Regions from separate parts of the Shewanella polaris genome, predicted to be linked through region 2. Evidence: predicted binding sites of a transcription regulator. Region 2 holds the regulator's gene; each other region holds the start of a gene.
The links. The regulator sigma-54, encoded in region 2, starts transcription at its own class of promoters, with help from an activator protein. The targets are predictions, from matches to a motif close to GTTGGCACGNNNNTNGNNT.

Region 1 (2,283 bases), 1.2 Mb from region 2:
TTATTATTTGATATAAATTAATTTTGCTTAAAGTGGACTAATTAACTAAGTTTACATTGCCAATCAATTTTAGATTGTTTTGTATATAACGTTGTTGAGTAAACTCTCAAGTAAAGTGTCGTGTTGTAGTGTGGTGATCCGTATCAGATAAAAAGAATGCGGGCACATACTAAATTGGAGGAATGAATAGTGAGCAATAAATTACTAAGCGCATTGTTTGCGGCCGGTTTTGCGGTAATGATGATGTCTTCTGCATCATTTGCTGCTGATGAAACCCTCGCAGAGTTTCACGTTGAAATGGGTGGCTGTGAAACTTGTCACGCAGATGGTGAGCCATCAAAAGATGGTGCATATGAATTTGAGCAATGTCAAAGTTGTCATGGTTCATTAGCCGAAATGGATGAAAACCACAAGCCACATGATGGTATTTTAATGTGTGCAGATTGTCATGCACCACATGAAATCAAAGTAGGCGAAATGCCAACTTGTGATACTTGTCATGATGATGGCCGCGTTGCTAAATAAGCTATTTTAGTCGTTTAAAATTAGTAGCTGAAAAATACCGACATTATGTCGGTATTTTGTTTTTAACGGTATAATAATGAAGTAGACATCCAATACTTTTGTACTAATAAGATTAATTTATTCTCGCTTGTTAGTGGTAATGGTATATACGCACAAAGAACTCTTCGATAGAAAAACTTCATAAACAAACTTATTCATCAATTTTCAATTTACTTGCGTTAATTAGAACGTTATTCCCTAATGTATTGCCTAAAATTCTCATTCAGCATGTATCAACTCATTCAGTTTTAACCTCGTATAATTTGGAAAAATCATCATTCCTTTTAAAAAAATGTTTAATTAAAGGATGAAAGACGGTGAGTTAAACACTCATTTATATTACTCAATATATATTCGCATACCTCTTTATAGGTATTAAAATTCTTTTAATTTCAACTAGATGCGCAACAAAAGTGCGCAGGCATGCACTTTTGTTGCGCAAATGTTGATGTAATAAACTTAACTGAATTTCTATTTCTATTGTAAATCAGCATGTTAACTTTTTGGCACGGCTTTCGCAGTCATTTAATCATGAAATCGTTAATGTGAAAGGGTAGATGTATGTCAACAATCCAGTCTAGTTGTGCTTATTGTGGTGTCGGGTGCGGTGTTAGCGTGTCTTCGACTAAAGCCGATTGGGTTGATGTCGATGTGGCCGATGTATCATTAATGGGTGATAGTAATCATCCTGCTAATCAAGGGCATTTATGTGCAAAAGGAGAGCGTTTACTCGACAGTTTAGCTCAACCCAATGTGCTTCGTTATCCTAAACTTCGTTCAGGTAAACCACTTGATTGGGACAATGCGAGCACCTTGATTGCAGACACGTTTGCGCAAACCATTGCGGAACATGGTCCAGATTCCGTTGCACTTTACTTATCAGGGCAATTACTCACTGAAGATTATTATGTAGCAAACAAGTTTGCTAAAGGTTTTTTACAAACTGCCAATATTGATACTAACTCGCGTTTATGTATGTCGTCAGCGGTTAGTGCTATGCAGCGCGCTTTTGGTGAAGATGTGGTGCCAGGTTGTTATGATGACTTAGAACAAGCAGAGGTCATAGTGCTAGTCGGTGCTAATACAGCTTGGACTCATCCAGTGCTTTTTCAACGGATATTAACTGCGAAAAAAGCCAACAACGCGCATTTAGTGGTTATCGACCCTTTATCAACCGCCACCGCAAAACAAGCTGACTTACATTTAGCCATTAAACCGGGTGCTGACTTAGCGCTTTTTCATGGTTTACTCGGTTATCTAGCAGATCAAAATAGTGTTGACCACGCATACATTGCTGCACACACAGAAGGCTTTGATACTGTGGTTTCCCAGGCGCAACAATTAAGCGCCAATTTAACCCAACTTGCCATTGAAGTCGGTGTTTCAGTCACCCAGCTTACAGATTTTTATCAATTAGTCGTCAATAACAATAAAGTGCTTACGGCATCTTGTCAGGGGGTTAATCAATCAACCATCGGTACCGATGTGACGAATGCGATGATTAATTGCCACCTTGCGCTAGGGCACATTGGTCAAACTGGTTGTGGATTCTTTTCGTTAACAGGGCAGCCTAATGCTATGGGCGGCCGTGAGGTAGGAGGCTTAGCGACTCAGTTAGCGTGTCATATGGGATTTTCACAACCGGAGCAGCAGTTACTAGCTGATTTTTGGCAAACTGACAGAGTAGCAGATCAGAAAGGGTTAGCTGCGGTTGAGATG
Region 2 (2,283 bases):
ACCATGAGGTATCGCGATGCCATTTCCTATACCTGTGCTACCCACTTTCTCTCTCGCTAAAAGGCTTTCAAAAACCTCTTGCGAAGATAGGGGTGGGTACTGGGCAGCGACTAAGTTGCTGATGAGTTCCAGTACTTTTTTCTTACTGCCCGGGGTGGCACAGGTAGTGCACTCCGGTCGCAGAATGGTACAAAGTTCCATCGTTAGTGTTGTGTATACTTCTGTTGGTGTTTAATTACCTGACGGTTGAGCTTATCGATCAGGGCGTCTATTGCAGTATACATATCAGTACATTCTGACATGGCAAACATCACTATGCCATCTGTGATTTTACTGGCTTTTGATCTTTGTTGTAACTTTTATACATTGAGCGCAACGTTTGCATTATGGCTCTGATCGGAGTGTCGTTCAAGCTTTGAAAATTTATCATGAATATATTCCGTTGCCTTGTAGGTTATAAACTCTTACGTTGGTTAGACGGTGGAATCATCATTGCTTCACGATATTTTGCAATGGTACGACGAGCAACGTTTATGCCCTGTTCAGCCAGAAGTTGGGCCATTTTACTGTCACTCAGCGGTTTTTGCTGGTTTTCTGCAGCAACTAATTTTTTGATAAAAGCACGAATTGCAGTAGATGAACATTCACCGCCATCGTCAGTGCTGACATGGCTAGAGAAGAAGTATTTTAGTTCAAACAGTCCTCGTGGGGTGTGCATGTATTTTTGGGTAGTCACCCGTGAAATGGTTGATTCATGCATTTCTACAGCTTCAGCGATATCATTTAATACCATTGGTTTCATGGCTTCTTCGCCATATTCAAAGAAACCTTGTTGAAATTGTACAATGCAATTGGCCACTTTGAGTAATGTGTCGTTACGGCTTTCAATACTTTTAATAAACCATTTAGCTTCTTGCAAGTGGCCTCGAATAAATTGACTATCCGACGGATTTTTACTGCTTCGCGCCATGGCGGCGTATTGTTGATTAACGCCAATTTTTGGCATGTTGTCAGGATTTAACTCTACAACCCATCGGCCATTTTTCTTTAGTACCGTAACATCGGGTATGACGTATTCGTCATCTACGGCAGTAATTAATAAACCTGGACGAGGATTAAGTGACTGGATTAGGGTGATAGCGTCACGCAACTCGTTTTCTTTTAGCTTTGTTTTACGCATTAACAATCTAAAATCACGCCCGGCAATTAAATCTAAATAGTCTTTAATCAGCAGACGAGCATTATCAATATGGGGGGTTGTGTTGGCATATTGCGCTAATTGGATGAATAAGCACTCGCTTAAATCTCTAGCCGCTACACCAACAGGATCAAAGTGTTGAATGCGCTTTAATACGGCTTCAACTTCATCTAGTTCAACGGTTTCATCGCCCATTGCTTCGAGAATATCTTCGGTACTTTGGGTTAAATAACCTTGTTCATCAATAGCATCAATGATAGCGGTGGCAATTGCTAAATCGGTCTCAGAAAAGGGAGTAAGATTTTTTTGCCATTCTAAATGCTCATACAGACCTTCAGTGGTTTCACCTTGGAATGGCATGTCATCGTCGCGCATGCTCGCACTGCCTGAACCTGACATTGGGGAGGCGGTATACACTTCGTCCCATGTCGTATCCATGGCTAGATCATCCATGGTTTCTTTGGTTATAGACTCTGCAGTGTCAACTGTAGAGGTGTCTTTTTCTTTATTAACGCTGCTGTTGTCACTAAAGTCGGTATCAGCTTGGTCTCGATTTTCTTTTGCGGAGTTTTTTGCTTCTGAAAACTCATCTTCTATTTCAAGCAATGGGTTTGAATCCAATGCTTGTTGGATTTCTTGCTGTAGCTCCAATGACGATAATTGCAGTAAGCGAATAGCCTGCTGCAATTGTGGGGTCATGGTTAAGTGTTGACCCATTTTGAGTTGGAGTGACGCTTTCATTTACCGCTTATCCCTAGATGATTTCCATAAAAATGACAATCTAAAATACTGTATTGATTGTTACATACATCAATGACATTTAACGTTATTTAGTTAACGTTCAACAAAACGAGTTAGATAGTTTAAAAGACCCGTAACTTAACTATAGCTTGAATTGTTCACCTAAGTACACAGCTCGAACTTGTTGATTGCTCAATACTTCATCAGGTGTACCTTCAGCAATTAAATTACCTTGGCTAACAATATAGGCCCGCTCGCAAACATCTAACGTTTCACGAACATTATGGTCGGTAATTAATACCCCTAAACCGCGACTTTTCAGTTGTTGGATAATTTTTTTAATA
Region 3 (2,283 bases), 1.4 Mb from region 2:
GGCATTTTTATGACTCACTTTAGTAATGAAGGTCAACTTAAACGCAAAGTGGCATTTGCCGCGCCATTCCCTGGTACCATTTTGGCAATTGATTTATCCGAGCATCAAGGCGAACTTATCTGCCAAAAAGACAGCTTTTTAGCGGCTGCATTGGGTACTCAAGTTAGTATGAAATTTAATAAACGTTTAGGTACTGGTTTTTTTGGTGGTGAAGGTTTTATTTTGCAAAGCTTAAAAGGTGACGGTATGGCGTTTGTCCATGCAGGCGGCACTTTAATTAAAAAAGAGCTTCGGGGTGAAACATTGCGGGTCGACACTGGTTGCTTAGTGGGTTTTACCCCAGGAATAGATTATGACATTCAACGTGCAGGTTCATTAAAATCAATGGTTTTTGGCGGCGAAGGTTTGTTTCTTGCGACCTTACAAGGCCATGGTACGGTGTGGTTACAAAGCTTACCGTTTTCTCGAATGGCTGACAGAATTATTGCTCATGCACCTTCTAGTGGCGGTAAAGACCAAGGTGAAGGTTCTGTCCTTGGCGGCATAGGCCGAATGATTAACTAATTTTATTTTGCCATAGCGAAGACATTAAGAATTAGTTTTTAATAAAAAAGCCGACAACATAAAGTTGTCGGCTTTTTTATAAGATTTACATTATAAGATTAACACTATTCTTAATAGGTCGGTTTGGCAATAACGGTTTGACCAATAGGGGTTAAACTTAATAAGGCCAGCTTCATGTGTTGTATCGCAAAAGGAATACCTATAATGGTGATAAAGCAAGCCAATGCATGCACTAAGTGACCAATGGCCAACCAGATCCCAAAGAATAAAAACCACACAATGTTACCCACTAAGCCCAATGTACCCGTGCCAATGTCTTCTTCACCAGAAACGTGTTTACGGTTAACTGTTTCTTGTCCAAATGGCCAAAAAGCCAATTCGCCAATAACAAAACATGCACGACCAAATGGGATACCTATGATACTAATAAAGCATAATGCTCCTACAAACCACCAAGCGAGGCCCATAACAAATCCGCCCATTAAAAACCAAGCAATATTAAAGATTAAGCGTAAAAGTGACATTTTCATTCCTATCAGTAGTCAATATTGATTAATATATAGCGATATCCATGCCATGTTTTTAAGATATTGATTTTATGCATTAAAGTATGGTTTTACCTACTCGATTTTCTTTGGTAGTTATCATTAATACAAATGAATCGATGAAATTTGTCATTTTTTAGTTAAAATGCTCATATTACAGTTGATTGAGACAATGCATGTTTTCGATAAGCCCAGTACAGCCAATGAACTTTGGCAGACAGATTATCTATGTCAAACGGGATGATTTATTACATCCTGATTTTAGTGGTAATAAAGCACGTAAGTTTTATCATTTTTTACATCATGATTACTCACATGTTACTCAGTTAGTGGCTTCTGGATCAGCGCAGGCTAATTCATTATATTCAATGTCAGTACTTGCTAATCAGCAGGGCTGGACGTTTAATTATTATGTTAGTCATATCAGTGATTTCTTATTGCAAAACCCACAGGGTAATTATGCTGCCGCGATACAAAATGGCGCTAATATTATTGATATTGGAAATTTGGCTTATGCAGAAAATCTTGCTGGTATGCATTTAAACGATGCGATGAACTATATTGTGTCATCAGATCCCATCTACGCTGATAAAAAGCATTTATTGTATATTCCAGAAGGTGGACGTTGTCAGTATGCTGAAACTGGGATCGCGCAACTGGCTGCTGAAATAATTCAATGGGCACAAGAACAACAGAAAAATAAGCTAATGGTATTTTTACCGTCTGGTACGGGGACTACTGCAGCATATTTAAATAAGCAATTAATTCAACAGCTCGCTCAATTATCAATAGTGGATGTATTTACTATAGAGGTCATAACTTGCAGTACTGTCGGGGGTGATGAATATTTACGTCAACAATTCTCAGAGTTAGTTGACGAAATATATTATCCAAAAATTATTAATGATGGTCATAAATATCATTTTGGAAAATTATCACGACGTTGTTTTGATATGTGGGAAACAGTATGTCAGTCAGGAATTGAATTTGAATTATTGTACGATCCCGTTGGATTTTTAGTGTTACAACATTATTTAAATGAGAATGCTAACAGCGCAACAGAAATTTTATATATACATCAGGGTGGGGTGTTAGGAAATAAAACAATGTTACCTAGATACCAACGAAAGTTTTCTCGGATAGTACAAACTTAGAATGAATGTTGGAAAGGTAC

Region 1: the regulator sigma-54 is predicted to act here: its motif matches at 1,067-1,085, upstream of FH971_RS12040 (nitrate reductase).
Region 3: the regulator sigma-54 is predicted to act here: its motif matches at 1,125-1,143, upstream of FH971_RS11600 (YccF domain-containing protein).

What each region holds. Positions count from the first base shown of each region.
Region 1 is NZ_CP041036.1:2,764,413-2,766,695, reverse strand. Features, by position in the region: gene cctA (tetraheme c-type cytochrome CctA) at 190-525, shown strand; gene FH971_RS12040 (nitrate reductase) at 1,126-2,283, shown strand, end outside.
Region 2 is NZ_CP041036.1:4,014,309-4,016,591, reverse strand. Features, by position in the region: gene ptsN (PTS IIA-like nitrogen regulatory protein PtsN) at 1-201, opposite strand, end outside; partial or broken gene hpf (ribosome hibernation-promoting factor, HPF/YfiA family) at 204-458, opposite strand; gene FH971_RS17520 (RNA polymerase factor sigma-54) at 455-1,939, opposite strand; gene lptB (LPS export ABC transporter ATP-binding protein) at 2,082-2,283, opposite strand, start outside.
Region 3 is NZ_CP041036.1:2,656,743-2,659,025, reverse strand. Features, by position in the region: gene FH971_RS11605 (TIGR00266 family protein) at 1-564, shown strand, start outside; gene FH971_RS11600 (YccF domain-containing protein) at 675-1,088, opposite strand; gene FH971_RS11595 (1-aminocyclopropane-1-carboxylate deaminase/D-cysteine desulfhydrase) at 1,286-2,263, shown strand.